Regions from separate parts of the Pantoea sp. C2G6 genome, predicted to be linked through region 1. Evidence: predicted binding sites of a transcription regulator. Region 1 holds the regulator's gene; the other holds the start of a gene.

Region 1 (7,580 bases):
CATGGACCTTAACGTCATAATGGCGGGCGGCAAATTCCGCCAGCCCGCCCCAGCCGCAGCCAATATCCAGCAGCGACATGCCCGGCTCCAGCGCGAGCTTCTGGCAGATCATATTCAGTTTGGCTTGCTGCGCCGCCTCCAGGGTGGTGGCCTCTTTCCAGTAGCCGCAGGAGTATTGCATGTAAGGGTCGAGCATCTCAGAAAAGAGATCGTTGCCGAGATCGTAATGCTCTTTACCGACGATCCAGGCGCGTTTTTTTGATTGCAGATTGGTTAAACGCGCGGCGGCAATACGCAGGGTATCTTTAAAATGATGAGGAAGTTGCTGGTCCAGATTATGTTTCAGCACGCGGTGGAAAAAAATATCCAGCCGGTCGCAATCCCACCATCCATCCATATAGCTCTCGCCAAGCCCAAGCGAACCCTCCTGCAGAACACGTTTAAAGAAACCAGGATGATTAATCTGAATGTCCCAGGGACGTGAACCATTGATGTCAATATCCGCTTTTTCCAGCAGTTCATGAACGATACGGTACCAATGGTTCTCTTCAAGGATCACTTCTTCTGCATAGGATGAACTCATAGCTTTTCCACCACCTGTCCAATCGGAGCCTGAAAAAAGAGTAGTCAATTTCTTCAGGAGTTGAGAAAAGTCACGGATGACTCCGCACACCGGTTATGTGTGATACAGAGGACTGGCACTCCCTGAACAGGGCTGGCACGGCAGGAATAACGCGCACGAAGACCTTCCCGGTAACAGGTTACCAATCGGTTTGTTTCGTTATTATTTTATTGATTTATAGCAGGTTATTGACCTGGATGATTATATGATCACCCAAGTCAATATTCAATGACTTATTGTTAGGCTGCTAACTAAAGATCATTGTTTCAGTGATTATCCTGGCAGTCAGGTAGCGGAGAGGCAACAGCAGATCGTGCGCTTGCCCTGCGCTGCATCAGGTAACCGCTCAGGGCGAGCAGGATGGTCACCGTCATCATCAGCGTGGTGGTGAAGAGCGCCTGAGTTAATCCGGCCGAAACCGCCAGGCTGGCGGCGAAGCAGAGTCCTAACTGCAAAGTGTTCTGTAGCGCAGCCGCTTTACCGGTGGCGTGCGGGAAAGGCATCAGTGCGCCGGAGACCACAATCGGATAGATCGCGCCATTGGCCAGCGCCATGCCGCAGAACGGCACCATCAGGCCGATCAGCGTCGCAGTGCCAGAGAGCGCGACACCAAACAGCGCCAGAATACTCAGGCTGTAGAGCAGCAGCAGCCAGGGCAGCAGCTGTGCGCCACTAAAACGGTTAAGCAGGGCACGACAGCCAAAACCGCCAATCAGGAAAGCCAGCGTCTGGGGCAGATAGCTCAGCCCGATGTCGGCTGGCGAGAGCCCCAGATCGGCCAGAATAAAGGGCGAACCGGTCAGCCAGGCAAAAAAGCTGGCGGAACAGGCGGAATAGATCAGAACGTTACCGCTGTAAATCCGGGATTTCACCAGCGAGAGAAAACCTGGCTGCGCACCTTTGTCAGCGGCCACCGGACGCGCACCCGGCAGACGCAACGTGGTCAGAATCAGCGCGACCGCAGTCAGGGTCAGCACCAGGAAAATGGAGCGCCAGTGGAAATGGCCAATCAGCCAGGCACCCAGCAGCGGGGCCAGCGCGGGGGAGAGCGCAACCAGCGGCATGATGGTGGCGAACACTTTATTGGCGCGCGCCGCCGGATAGCGATCGACCACCAGCGCCTGCCAGCTTACGGCGGCGGCGCAGACGCCAATCGCCTGCGCAAAACGCAGCAGCAGCATCAGATAGATATTACTCACCCACAGCATCCCGGCGCAGCCGACAGCAAACAGCGTCAGCCCGGCCAGCAGCACCGGCTTGCGCCCGATGCGATCGGAGAGCGGCCCCCAGAAGAGCTGACCGCAGGCAAAGCCCGCCAGGAACAGGCTCAGGCTGGCGCTGATCAGACCCGGCGAGCTGTTAAAGGTCTGCTGCATCGCACCGAAGGCGGGCAGGTACATATCAGTGGCTAAAAAGCCCAGCATGCTCAGCAGAGCAAGATAGGGCATAAATCCTTTGGTCGGTAACATGTGCTTCTCATTTTGCAGGATAAACGCGGCAGAGTGTAAAAGGTGCGTTTGCGGCTGTGAAACGCTAATATTTGCCGATTGCTGTTAAAATTTTTGAAGGCAGATTATGTGGTCGGAATATGCATTAGAGGTGGTTGACGCAGTGGCGCGCGGTGGCAGTTTCAGCGCGGCGGCGCAGGAGCTGCATCGCGTCCCTTCTGCCATCAGCTATACGGTGCGCCAGCTGGAGACCTGGCTGGCGGTGCCGCTGTTTGAACGCCAGCATCGGGAGGTGGTATTAACGCCTGCGGGCGAGCATTTTGTCCGTGAAGGGCGCAGCGTCATCAAAAAAATGCTCGCCACACGCCGACAGTGTCAGCAGCTGGCTAACGGCTGGCGCGGCCAGTTAAGCCTGGCGATTGACTGCATCGTGAAACCCGAGCGGACCCGGCAACTGGTGAAAGATTTTTATCGCCATTTCCCCGATATGGAGCTGCACATCAGCTATGAAGTGTTTAACGGCGTCTGGGATGCGCTGGCGGATGGCCGGGTTGAAGTGGCGATTGGCGCGACCCAGGCGATCCCGGTTGGCGGACGTTTCGCCTTCCGCGATATGGGGAAGCTCAACTGGCGCTGCGTGGTTGCGCATCATCATCCGCTGACGCAGGCCAGCCAGATCGATGAAGATACGCTGCGCAGCTGGCCGTCGCTGGTGCTGGAGGATACCTCCCGCGCGCTGCCGCGCCGGATGACATGGACGCTGGATAACCAGCGCCGGCTGGTGGTACCGGAATGGCAGACCGGGCTGGACTGTTTGCTGGCGGGATTGTGCGTCGCGATGGTGCCAGGTCATCTGGCGAAACCGCTGCTCGACAGCGGCGATCTGGTTGAGCTGACGCTGCCGGTGGCCTTTCCTGACAGCCCCTGCTGCGTCAGCTGGGCGGAAGATCGCGCATCCCCGGCAACCGCCTGGCTGCTGAACTACCTGGGTGATGCGCAGACGCTTAATCAGGAGTGGCTGAGCGAGGATTAACGGCGATAGTCGCGGAACGGACCATCCGCGACCGAACGGCGTTCAATCAGGGTAGGGTGCACTTCAATCGTCTGTGACACTTCGCGTTTGCTGGTGATACGGTCCAGCAGCATATCCAGCGCTTTCTCACCCAGCTGGGCTTTCGGCTGATGGACGGTGGTCAGGGCCGGGGCGAAATAGCGCGCGTTGCGCACATTGTCATAGCCGATCACCGAAATATCCTGCGGCACCCGCAGGCCCATCTCGTCGGCGGCACAAATCGCGCCCATCGCCATAATGTCGCCGCCACAGAACACCGCGGTCGGACGCTGTTTCTGCGACAGAATCTGCTGCATCGCCTGATAACCCGACTCCGGCTCAAAGTCACCCTGCACGATCCATTCGGGACGCGGCTGAATCCCCGCTTCTTCCAGCGCTTTCAGAAAACCGGCATGGCGTCCGCCGCCGGTGTTACGCTCCATCTGACCGGGGATAGCACCAATATCGCGGTGGCCGCGCTCAATCAGATAACGGCCGGCCAGATAGCCGCCCTGGAAGGCATTATCCAGCACGGTGTCGGTAAAGTCGGCGCGTGACTCGCCCCAGTCCATCACCACCATCGGAATATTACGGTTCTCTTCCAGCATCTTCAGCAGATCGTCCGGGTATTCAGAGCACATCACCAGCAGGCCATCGACGCGCTTCTGCGCCATCATGCTGAGGTAAGCGCGCTGTTTTTGCAGATCGTTATGGGCATTGCCGAGGATCAGGGTGTAGCCCTTGTCAAAGCAGTGATTCTCCACGGCTTCGATAATTTCAGCGAAATAGGGCGCTTCGCTGGAGGTGGCAAGCAGGCCCAGCGTTTTGGTGTGATTCACCTTCAGGCTGCGCGCCACGGCGCTGGGTGAGTAGTGCAGCTCCTGAATCGCCTGCCAGACCGCGTTGCGCGTCTCTTCCGCCACAAAGCGCGTTTTATTAATGACGTGCGAAACGGTGGTCGTTGAGACGCCGGCGCGTTTTGCCACATCTTTGATTGTTGCCATGAAAATCGGACTCCAGTGCTTATCTAACTCGCTGATAAGCGTAATGTTAAACGTTTGCGTCTGCCCAGGGGGTTTTCCTGCAATCATGCCTCTTTTCTGGCCGGTAAACAGGCGTCTGGCGGGTAAATAGCGCCTGGAAAAGCGAGCAAACGGAATCGGGGTTGCGCGCGTTGCGCAACAAAGGCGGGATTCTAACAAGGCTGACCGGATAAAACGAGATTTTTACCGGTCCCTGTGGGAAAATGCTATATCCCTACATACTGTGTGACTAAGGAGTAATCAATGAGTACCGATCTTAAACTGGCGTTGATGACCACCGTCGGCTGCCTGCTGATGATTGTAGCCTTTAGTTTTACCGCTATTCTGCACTGATAAAAAAAGCCGGGGTTTTCACCCCGGCTCTCTTTTCTGGCTGTTTATCCACTCAGCGAATGGTTTTTGGCGTCATCACCCGACGGGCACCAATGTAGTGGCGCTGCCAGTAATCTTCCCCTAACGCGCTAATCTGAATATCTTTGCCGGTACGAGGCGACTGGATAAATTTGCCGTTACCCAGGTAAACGCCGACGTGGTCAGCGGTACCGCGACCGTTAATGCGGAAGAAAACCAGATCCCCTTTTTCCAGCGATTCGCGCTTAATCGGTGCGGCGTCACGCAGGTGATACATTTCATTGGCGGTGCGCGGGATCTTAAACTTCACCAGATCTTTATAGGCGTACCAGACCAGGCCGCTGCAATCAAAGCCGGTATGCGGGGAGGTGCCGCCCCACTGATAGGGTTTACCCAGCTGACCCATCAGCTTGGTCATCGCCGTTTCGCGCGCCTTCTGATAGCGCTGACGGTGCGATTTATTCATTTTGATGGTGCCGGTTTCCGCGCTGTTGAGGTCGGCGGTTTTCAGCGGACGCTGGTGGCCATAGCGTTTCTTGTTCTTTGTGCTGCTGGCGGTTTTAAGCGAGGTCTTGTGAGCGGGGGTCTGCTGAGCGGTCAGTTCAACTTTTTTCTGTTTTTTGGTTTTTGTTTTCTGAACCGGGCTGAGGCGACTCTTTTTCGCCGCTGTTTTGACAGGACGGCGCTTGCGGCGCTCATCGTCACGCGCACTCTTTTTCTCTGCTTTATGCGTACTGAGGTTCACCGGCTTGTGCGGTGACGCAGCGGCGACATTAAAGAACAGTTGCGCAAAGGCCAGCATAAAAAGCGTAATGATTAAACGCATAGTCCGTTGATAAGTTGAGTTGTCAGGGCCACTACGCACCGCGACAAGGGTGAGAATAATCTGATCCAGGATCAGCGCCGAAGCCATTCTAGTCCAGTTTTTTTAAAAACTGTTATGTCTTTTTTTATTAATCTTTGCAGCCGCCATAATAGTGTTGAAAATGAACATTTTCAGTCTCTTATATCAGCGAAATTATTACGAATTATTAAACTGTTACCAGCTGTTAATAAAGGAGAATTCATGCCCGGCCTGCCACAACTTAGCAATGCGGGTCATTTAATCGGGCAGTGAGCAAAATCTCGTTTTCAGTCACGCGGCGAAGTCGCTACAATAAACAAACACGAAGTAACGAATTAAGGAAGGCAATTATGAGTACTGTAGAAAAAATTCAGCGCCAGATCGCAGAAAACCCGATCCTGCTGTATATGAAAGGTTCCCCGAAACTGCCAAGCTGCGGTTTCTCTGCTCAGGCGGTACAGGCGCTGTCAGCCTGTGGTGAGCGCTTTGCTTACGTGGATATTCTGCAGAACCCTGACATTCGTGCAGAGCTGCCGAAATACGCCAACTGGCCAACCTTCCCGCAGCTGTGGGTCGATGGCGAGCTGGTCGGCGGATGTGACATCATCGTTGAGATGTTACAGCGTGGTGAATTGCAGTCGCTGATCAAAGAGACCGCAGAAAAATTTAAAGAAGCAGAATAAAAAAAGGCCGACATCATGTCGGCCTTTCTCATTATGGCATCCCTTATGCGGATGCATCGGCTTCCGGCGCTTCCGCCGCCAACGGAAGTGGCCAGCCGCCTAAACGTTTCCAGCGATTCACCAGCTCACAGAACAGCAGCGCCGTCTGCTGGGTGTCATACAGCGCCGAGTGCGCCTGATTGCTGTCAAACGCCATCCCCGCCGCGATACAGGCTTTCGCCAGCACCGTCTGTCCCAGCACCAGGCCGCTCAGGGCCGCGGTGTCAAAGGTGGCGAACGGATGAAACGGATTGCGTTTCAGGCTGGCACGCTCCGCCGCGGCCGACATAAAGTTCAGATCGAAAGTCGCGTTGTGCGCCACCATAATGGCGCGGTTACAGCCGCTGTCTTTAATGCCTTTGCGCACCATTTTAAAAATGGCGTGCAGCGCTTCATATTCACTCACCGCGCCACGCAGCGGATTAGTGGGGTCGATACCGGTAAAGGCCAGCGCTTCAGGGTGCAGCAGCGAGCCGGCAAACGGCTCGACGTGAAAATGCAGCGTCTGGTCAGTCTGAATCCAGCCCTCTTCATCCATTTTCAGCGTGATGGCGGCAATCTCCAGTAACGCATCGGTTTGCGCGTTGAAACCCGCGGTTTCCACGTCGATGACCACCGGATAGAAGCCACGGAAACGTTGATTGAGTGCATTAGGGGAATTCGATTCAGACATCAGGATCTCGTTGCAGAAAAAGGGCAGCGCGCATTATGGCAAAAAACCGGCCCGGGTGCAGCAGATGAACCGCAGAGAAGGGAGGTCAGCCCACCCGGCAGGGCAGGCTGAGGGGCAGAATTAGTTGCCCAGGCCGTTTCCGGCGTCTTTGTTTTCGATCAGCTCAATTTTGTAGCCATCGGGATCTTCCACAAAGGCAATAATGGTGGAGCCGCCCTTGACCGGGCCCGCTTCACGGGTGACGTTGCCACCATCTTTGCGGATACGCTCGCAGGCTGCTGCCGCGTCATCGACGCCCAGCGCGATATGACCATAGGCGTTGCCGAGGTCATACTTATCAACGCCCCAGTTGTAGGTCAGCTCAATCACCGCGCCTTCGCTCTCGTCGGTGTAACCTACAAACGCCAGGGTATATTTGTATTCGGTGTTTTCGCTCTGACGCAGCACGCGCATGCCCAGCACACGGGTGTAGAAGTCGATAGAACGTTGCAGATCGCCAACGCGCAGCATGGTATGAAGTAAACGCATAACATCCTCTTTTCAATAAAACGCCATCGCCGGATGACCCAGGCGCTAAGTATAGCGATCAAAATCGCCATTGCGTAATGGCTGCCGTCATCGTCCCGGACGGCAGCCCGAACCGATTACAGGGTAGGGTAGTCGATATAACCTTCCGCGCCGCCGCCGTAGAAACTCTCCGGGCGCTGTGGATTCAGTGGCGCGTCCTGTTGCAGACGTTCAACCAGATCCGGGTTAGCGATGTAATCGCGACCAAAGGCCACCGCATCGATCAGACCGCGTGCGATCAGATCGTCCGCTTTCTCCA
Region 2 (7,580 bases), on a different contig from region 1:
TTAAACACCGGATGAGTCAGGATTGCGCTGTTACGTTGCAGTCCGGCCGGGATGGAGTGACTTTCGCTGGCCACTTCGCGGTCGAGTTTCTCCAGATCCTGACCGTGGTCGTCGCCCAGCAGAATGGCAAACAGCGCCAGAATATCTTCCCGACAGGTGGTTTCATCCAGGGTGATACCAACCGCGTGATGAATATCGCTACGCAGGTTAACGCCGAAACTCAGGGCGCGATTCAGCACCGCCGCTTTATCGTTAACCTCCACTGTCAGGGTGTCGAACCAGTGCTGATGGCGCAGCTTCAGGCCGCCCTGTTGCAGACCGGCCGCCAGAATATTGGTGAAACGGTGGATGCGGGATGCGATCCGCTTCAGGCCCGCCGGACCGTGGAACACCGCGTAGAGACCGGCGATGTTGGCCAGCAGCACCTGCGAAGTACAGATGTTGGAGTTGGCCTTTTCACGGCGGATATGCTGCTCACGGGTCTGCATCGCCATGCGCAGCGCCGTGTTGCCTGCGGCGTCGCGCGAGACACCGATGATGCGGCCCGGCATGGAGCGTTTATACTCATCGCGGCTGGCGAAGAACGCGGCGTGTGGTCCGCCATAGCCCATCGGCACCCCGAAGCGCTGAGCGGAACCAAAGACAATGTCTGCGCCCTGTTTGCCTGGCGCTTCCAGCAGGACCAGCGACATAAAATCCGCCGCCACGCTGACCACGACTTTGCGGGCTTTCAGCGTGCTAATCAGCGACGTGTAATCGTGCGCTTCGCCGGTGGTGCCCACCTGTTGCAGCAGCACACCAAACAGGTCGTCGTGGTCGGGCGCTTTATCGGCACGATCGATAATCAGCTCAAAGCCGAAGGTCTCCGCGCGGGTGCGCACCACATCCAGCGTCTGCGGATGAATATCATCAGCGATAAAGAATTTATTGGCGTTTTTAATTTTGCTGACGCGCTTCGCCATCGCCATCGCTTCGGCGGCAGCGGTCGCTTCGTCCAGCAGCGAGGCAGAGGCAATATCCATGCCGGTGAGATCGAGCGTCAGCTGCTGGAAGTTTAACAGCGCCTCCAGTCGACCCTGTGAAACTTCGGGCTGATAGGGAGTATAGGCGGTGTACCAGCCCGGATTCTCTAGCATGTTGCGCAGGATCACCGACGGGGTGATCACCGCGCTGTAGCCCATGCCGATCCAGGATTTGTAAAGCAGATTCTGGCTGGCGATCGCTTTCAGTTCCGCCAGCGCCTGCTGTTCCGTGGCCGCTTCGCCCACCGCTGGCGGGCCGGGCAGCTGAATGTCCGCCGGTACAATCGTGCCGATTAACGCCTCCAGCGAACGGGCGCCAATTGCGTCAAGCATCTGGGCTTGCTGCTCGGGTGAAGGACCGATATGGCGCTCAATGAATGCACCGTTGTGTTCAAGCTGGCTGAGAGTCTGAGTCATTAGCAGTAAATCCTGAATCGGGCTGGGGAACCGGGGGAGCAAACAGAAATCTGCGGCCTCACGACAAGGCCGCCTGACGACTACTCGTCGATAGAGGCTTTGTACGCCTCCGCATCCAGCAGCGCGTCGATTTCAGACGCATCGCTGGCTTTGATTTTAAATAACCAGCCGCCCTCATAAGGCTCGCTGTTGACCCGCTCTGGTGAATCGCTCAGCGCCTCATTCACCGCGACAATCTCACCGCTGATCGGCGCATAAATATCTGACGCGGCTTTCACCGACTCCGCAACCGCGCACTCTTCACCGGCTGAGAAGGTTGCGCCCACTTCAGGCAGATCGACAAACACCATGTCGCCCAGTAACTCCTGCGCATGTTCAGTGATGCCCACGGTGTAGCTGCCATCGTCTTCTTTGCGCACCCATTCGTGGCTGTCGCGGTACTTTAATGTGTTAGGCACATTGCTCATTGGCCATTTCTCCTGAATAAAATTTACTGGGCAACCGGTTTACCGGCGCGGACAAAAATGGGACGGGTAACCTGCACCGGCATCTGGCGGTTACGGATCTCAACTATCGCGCTGCTGCCAATCGAGGCGGGTACGCGCGCTAAAGCGATGCTGTAGCCCAGCGTGGGCGAAAAGGAACCGCTGGTGATAATCCCCTGCTGTGGCTCTCCCTGCTCATCGGTGAAACGCACCGGCAGGCCGCTGCGCAGCACCCCTTTTTCGGTCATGATCAGACCGACCAGCTTGTCGGTGCCGTGCTCACGCTGCTGTTCCAGCGCCTCACGACCGATAAAGGCGCGATCGGCTGGTTCCCAGCTGATGGTCCAGCCCATATTGGCAGCCAGCGGCGACACGCCTTCATCCATCTCCTGACCATAGAGGTTCATACCGGCCTCCAGACGCAGGGTGTCACGCGCCCCCAGCCCGGCGGGTTTGACGCCAGCCGAGAGCAGGCGCTGCCAGAAGTCAGCCGCCTGCTCTGCCGGTAAAGCGATCTCATAGCCCGCCTCACCGGTATAGCCGGTGGTGGCGATAAAGAGTTCGCCCGCCTGCACGCCAAAAAAGGGCTTCATGCCAGCGACAGCCTGACGCTGCTCATCGCTGAATAGCGTCTGCGCTTTCTGCTGCGCCTGTGGGCCCTGGACGGCAATCAGCGCCAGGTCATCGCGTTCGGTCAGGGTAATGCCATAACCCTGCGCATGATCGGCTATCCAGGCGAGATCTTTTTCACGGGTCGCGGAGTTCACCACCAGCCGGAAGAATTCCTCGCTCATAAAGTAAACAATCAAATCGTCGATGACGCCACCGGAAGCGTTCAGCATGCCGCTGTAGAGCGCCTTGCCTGGCTGAGTCAGTTTGGCCACATCGTTGGCCAGCAGGTAGCGCAGAAACTCACGGGTGCGCGGGCCTGTCAGGTCGACAATGGTCATGTGCGAGACATCAAACATCCCGGCGTCACTGCGCACGGTGTGATGTTCGTCCATCTGGGAGCCGTAGTGCAGCGGCATCATCCAGCCATGAAAATCCACCATGCGGGCACCGCAGGCCTGATGCTGTTCAAACAGAGCTGTTTGCTGAGTCATAACCATCCTGTGCAGAAGCGAATGAGGGCAAAGCGCGCCGGAAACCGTGCCGACGCAAACGTTCTCTTACGGCTGACGTTACCACCGAATCTGACGATTAACCATAAGCAAACCGGGGTCGAAAGCAGAGGCACAGCCTAACCAGGATCGCTGACTGACAGGATAAAAAACTGCAATTTTGTGATTAATCGCGCAATAAATGCAGGGTGTTTAAATATACGCAGCAAATTTATGCGGGATGGCGTTCAGGATGTTAAAAAAATCCCGGCCTGCAAACGACGCTGGATAAGAAAAAGTAATGCGAATTCAGTGGCAAAATTAGAATAAATCAAACGATGAACGCTGCTGGTGCAACGCTGCCTTTTGCTGGTGCAGGGGCGCTTCAGGCATAAAAAAAGCCAGCGCAGGCTGGCTTTTCAATGGGTCAGAAAATTATCGTAGCCAGGCAGGCAGATCGTTCAGCCCCATCGCCTGTTTCAGCATCATCGGTTTCACTCCCGGCAGGCTGTCAGCCAGTTTCAGGCCGACGTCGCGCAGCAGTTTTTTCGCCGGATGATTACCGGCAAACATTTCGCGGAAGCCCTGCATGCCCGCCAGCATCATGGCGGCGCTGTGTTTGCGGCTGCGCTCGTAGCGGCGCAGGTAGAGATGCTGGCCAATATCTTTCCCCTGCTGATGCAGACGACGAATCTCGCCAATCAGCTCGGCGGCGTCCATAAAGCCGAGGTTCACCCCCTGACCCGCCAGCGGATGAATGGTGTGGGCCGCGTCGCCCACCAGCGCCAGGCGGTGCGCCGCGAAGTTACGGGCATAGCGCGCCACCAGCGGGAAGGTTTTACGCTCACTCTCCAGCTGGCACAGACCCAGCCGCATATCAAAGGCGACCGACAGCTGCTGATTGAACAGCGCTTCCGGCATCGTCTCCAGTCGGCTCGCCTCCTGAGGAGAGAGCGACCAGACGATTGAACTCAGATGCGGGTCCTGCATCGGCAGGAAAGCCAGAATGCCGTCACCTTGGAACACCTGGCGCGCCACCGCATCGTGCGGCTTCTCAGTGCGGACGTTAGCCACTAACGCATGGTGATCGTAATCCCAGAAGGTCAGCGGAATATCCGCTTTGTTACGCAGCCAGGAGTTGGCACCGTCAGCGGCGATCATTAACCGCGCGCTCAGCATGCTGCCATCCTGTAGCGTGATAAAGGCTTCGTTATCGCCAAACGCCACCTGCTGTAACTGCGCGGGTGCCATCAGCGTAACGTCGCTACAGGCGCTGGCGCGCTGCCAGAGTGCGCTGTGGATAACCGGGTTTTCGATAATATGACCCAGATGTGACAAGCCCTGCTGCTCATCATCAAAGGCGATAGCGCCGAAGCTGTCCTGATCCCACACTTCCATGCCGTGATAAGCACTGGCGCGTAGCGAGAGGATGGTTGACCAGACATCCAGCTTCTGCAACAGCCGCTCACTGGCGGCATTAATCGCCGACACGCGAATCGAGGGTGACGCACTCAGCGTCAGCGGCGGCTCAGGCGCTTTTTCCAGCACGGCGATGCGCAACCCGCTGCCCTGCAATCCGCAGGCTACCGCCAGTCCCACCATACCGCCACCGGCAATCACCACATCAAAAGTTTGCATCTCAGCCTCTTAATTAACGCTTAACCCAGCCAAGCGTGCGCTCAGCCAGTTGATTTCGTAGCCACGGCAGATGATCCATCGCCAGCAGGCCCAGATTTCGTCCTGCGATCAGCGGGCCATAACGGTTCGCAAAGACACGCACCAGCCCGTCGGTCATGCCGATGGTGGCGTTACGGTCGGGCTGGCGACGCTGCTGATAGTGATCCAGCACCGCGTAGCTGCCGGGGTCCTGCTGTTGCCGATGGGCGGCGGCCAGCGTTTCGGCCAGCGACATCACATCGCGCAGGCCAAGGTTAAAGCCCTGACCGGCAATCGGATGCAGCGTCTGCGCCGCATTGCCCACCACTGCCACGCGATGCGTCACCAGCTGTTGTGCCTGTTGCAGCGCCAGCGGATAGCATTCTCGCTGACCGGTGTGGGTAAACCGGCCGAGCCGCCAGCCAAAGGCGCGCTGCAACTGGCTGAGGAATTCAGCGTCGCTCCACTGCTCCAGCACATCCCGCTGCGACAGCGGATGGCACCAGACCAGTGACAGGCGATTGCCGGACATCGGCAACAGCGCCAGCGGGCCATGCTCGGTGAAGCGCTCAAACGCCCGGCCCTGATGAGGCAGCGCGCTGGAGACGTTAGCGATCATCGCCAGCTGCTGGTAATCGTCTTTTTGCCACTGAATGCCACAGGAGGCCGCCAGCGCAGAGCGCGTGCCATCCGCGGCGACCAGCAGCTGGCCGCTGAGCTGTTCGCCACTGTCCAGCGTCACCTCGACCTGCTGCTCGCTGCGATTCGCCGCAACCACGCGGGCCGGACAGCGCAGCGAAACGCCGGGTGCTTTTTTCAGTTCAGCGAACAGCCGCTGCCCGACATCGAACAGCTCAACCACCTGGCCCAGCGCCGGAATCGCGTAGTCAGCTGCGGCCAGCGAAACAAAGCCCGCATGACCGCGATCGGAGACATGAATATCGGTAATTGGCGTGGCACAGCTGGCGATGCGCTGCCAGAGATTAATATCCGCCAGCTGCTGGCAGGTTCCGGCTGAGAGCGCAATGGCGCGGCCATCGTAGCCGGGGTGCGTCCGGCTGGCTGGTTCACTGCTCTCAATCAGCGTCACCGGCAGGCTGCCCTGGGTAAGATGGGAGATCGCCAGCGCCAGCGTCGCCCCGGTCATGCCGCCCCCGGCAATCAGAATCGTCATGCCTGTTTCGCCGCCGCCATCAGCGCCTCGATAGCATCAGCCTCTTTCACCACGCTGTCGGTGAGATTTTCGATACCGTTTTCGGTGATCACGATGTCATCTTCGATGCGGATACCGATGCCGCGATATTCCGCCGGCACATCGGCGTCCGGTGCGATATAGAGACCCGGTTCAATGGTCAGCACCATGCCCGGTTCCAGCACGCGGTCGCGGCTTGGAGTACCGTAATGGCCGACGTCATGCACATCCAGCCCCAGCCAGTGGCTCAGGCCATGCATAAAGAACTGCCGATGCGCCTCTTCCGCGATCAGGCTGTCGACTTCGCCATGCAGGATACCCAGCTCCACCAGGCCGCTGACCATAATGCGCACCACTTCATCATTCACTTCGCGAATGCTGACGCCAGGCCGGAACAGGGTGAGCGCACGGTTAAGCGAGGCCAGCACAATGTCATAAATAGCGCGCTGCGCGACGCTGAATTTGCCGTTGACCGGGAAGGTGCGGGTAATGTCGCCCGCATAGCCATGAAACTCACAGCCTGCGTCGATCAGCACCAGCTCCCCGTCCCGCATTTCACTTTCGTTTTCGGTGTAATGCAGAATGCAGCCGTTTTCACCGGCCCCCACAATGGTGTTGTAGGAGGGAAAGCGCGCACCGTGCCGGTTAAATTCGTGGTGAATCTCCCCTTCCAGCTGATACTCGAACATGCCAGGCCGACAGGCCTGCATAGCGCAGGTATGCGCCAGCGCGCTGATTTTGCCCGCGCGGCGCAGCAGCTCAATCTCATCCGCATCTTTAAACAGGCGCATCTCATGCACCCAGGGACGCCAGTCGGTGAGCGTGGCAGGGGCGCTGAAATTCTGACGGAAACCGCGGCGCAGTTTATCAAGCGCGCTGAAGACCAGCGTATCAGCATAGGCATACTCGCCCTGCGCGTGGTAAACCACATCCAGGCCGTTGAGCAACAGGTGCAGCTGTTCAGCGATGTCGCTCCAGGGCAGCGCGCGATCGACGCCCAGTTTCTCCGGGGCGGCCTGCTGGCCCAGCCGACGGCCAAACCAGATTTCCGCGGTCAGGTCACGCACGCGGTTGAACAGCACACTGTGATTATGATTCTCATCACTTTTGATCAGAACTAACAGCGCCTGCGGCTCATTGAAGCCGGTGAAATACCAGAAGTCACTGTTCTGGCGGAACGGGTATTCGCTGTCGTTGCTGCGCGTCACCTCAGGCGCAGCGAAAATCAGTGCTGCGCTGCCAGGTGCCATCTTCGCGAGCAGCGTCTGGCGACGCTGCTGGAATCTCTCCAGTGAAATCATCACTGCACTCCCTGTAAACGGACCGGTTGGACTCAATGACCTGAAACGTCAGGTTTAGTGTAACGTCGGTTTTTGCACTTCAGGCGCGGTGGGCTGCGGACGGGTGAAAGTATCATGGCAGAGCAGTGCCGCGACACGGACATACTCAATCACCTCTTCCAGCGACTGCTCCAGCTCCTCCTGGTCTTCATCTTCCTCATAGCCGAGCTGCGCGATGGTACGGAGATCGTCAATCGCCTCGCCGGTTTCGCCGGTGACTTTATCCAGTTTAGGCTGTGTTACGCCCAGGCCGAGCAGAAAATGGTTAACCCAGCCAGCCAGCGCGTCGGCACGATCAAAAACCGTGATGTCATCATCGCTGGGCAGCAGCAGCTGGAACAGAAAACCTTCATCCTCCAGCGTGGTCG

The links. Region 1 encodes PurR, which represses purine synthesis genes. Its sites were predicted from a motif close to CANGCAAACGTTTGCNTG; they were not measured.
Region 2: gcvT (glycine cleavage system aminomethyltransferase GcvT) is a predicted target of PurR. The motif match lies at 3,079-3,096, and genes of this name have one in related genera.

What each region holds. Positions count from the first base shown of each region.
Region 1 covers NZ_JBGMNJ010000001.1:529,683-537,262, forward strand. The annotation lists gene cfa (cyclopropane fatty acyl phospholipid synthase) at 1-583, opposite strand, end outside; gene punC (purine nucleoside transporter PunC) at 889-2,091, opposite strand; gene punR (DNA-binding transcriptional activator PunR) at 2,198-3,103, shown strand; gene purR (HTH-type transcriptional repressor PurR) at 3,100-4,125, opposite strand; gene ACCW71_RS02565 (YnhF family membrane protein) at 4,408-4,497, shown strand; gene ACCW71_RS02570 (C40 family peptidase) at 4,550-5,341, opposite strand; gene ACCW71_RS02575 (Grx4 family monothiol glutaredoxin) at 5,707-6,042, shown strand; gene rnt (ribonuclease T) at 6,086-6,754, opposite strand; gene gloA (lactoylglutathione lyase) at 6,875-7,282, opposite strand; gene ACCW71_RS02590 (alkene reductase) at 7,399-7,580, opposite strand, start outside.
Region 2 covers NZ_JBGMNJ010000002.1:491,357-498,936, reverse strand. The annotation lists gene gcvP (aminomethyl-transferring glycine dehydrogenase) at 1-1,439, opposite strand, end outside; gene gcvH (glycine cleavage system protein GcvH) at 1,520-1,906, opposite strand; gene gcvT (glycine cleavage system aminomethyltransferase GcvT) at 1,930-3,027, opposite strand; gene ubiI (FAD-dependent 2-octaprenylphenol hydroxylase) at 3,460-4,662, opposite strand; gene ubiH (2-octaprenyl-6-methoxyphenyl hydroxylase) at 4,676-5,854, opposite strand; gene pepP (Xaa-Pro aminopeptidase) at 5,851-7,173, opposite strand; gene ACCW71_RS05660 (YecA family protein) at 7,228-7,580, opposite strand, start outside.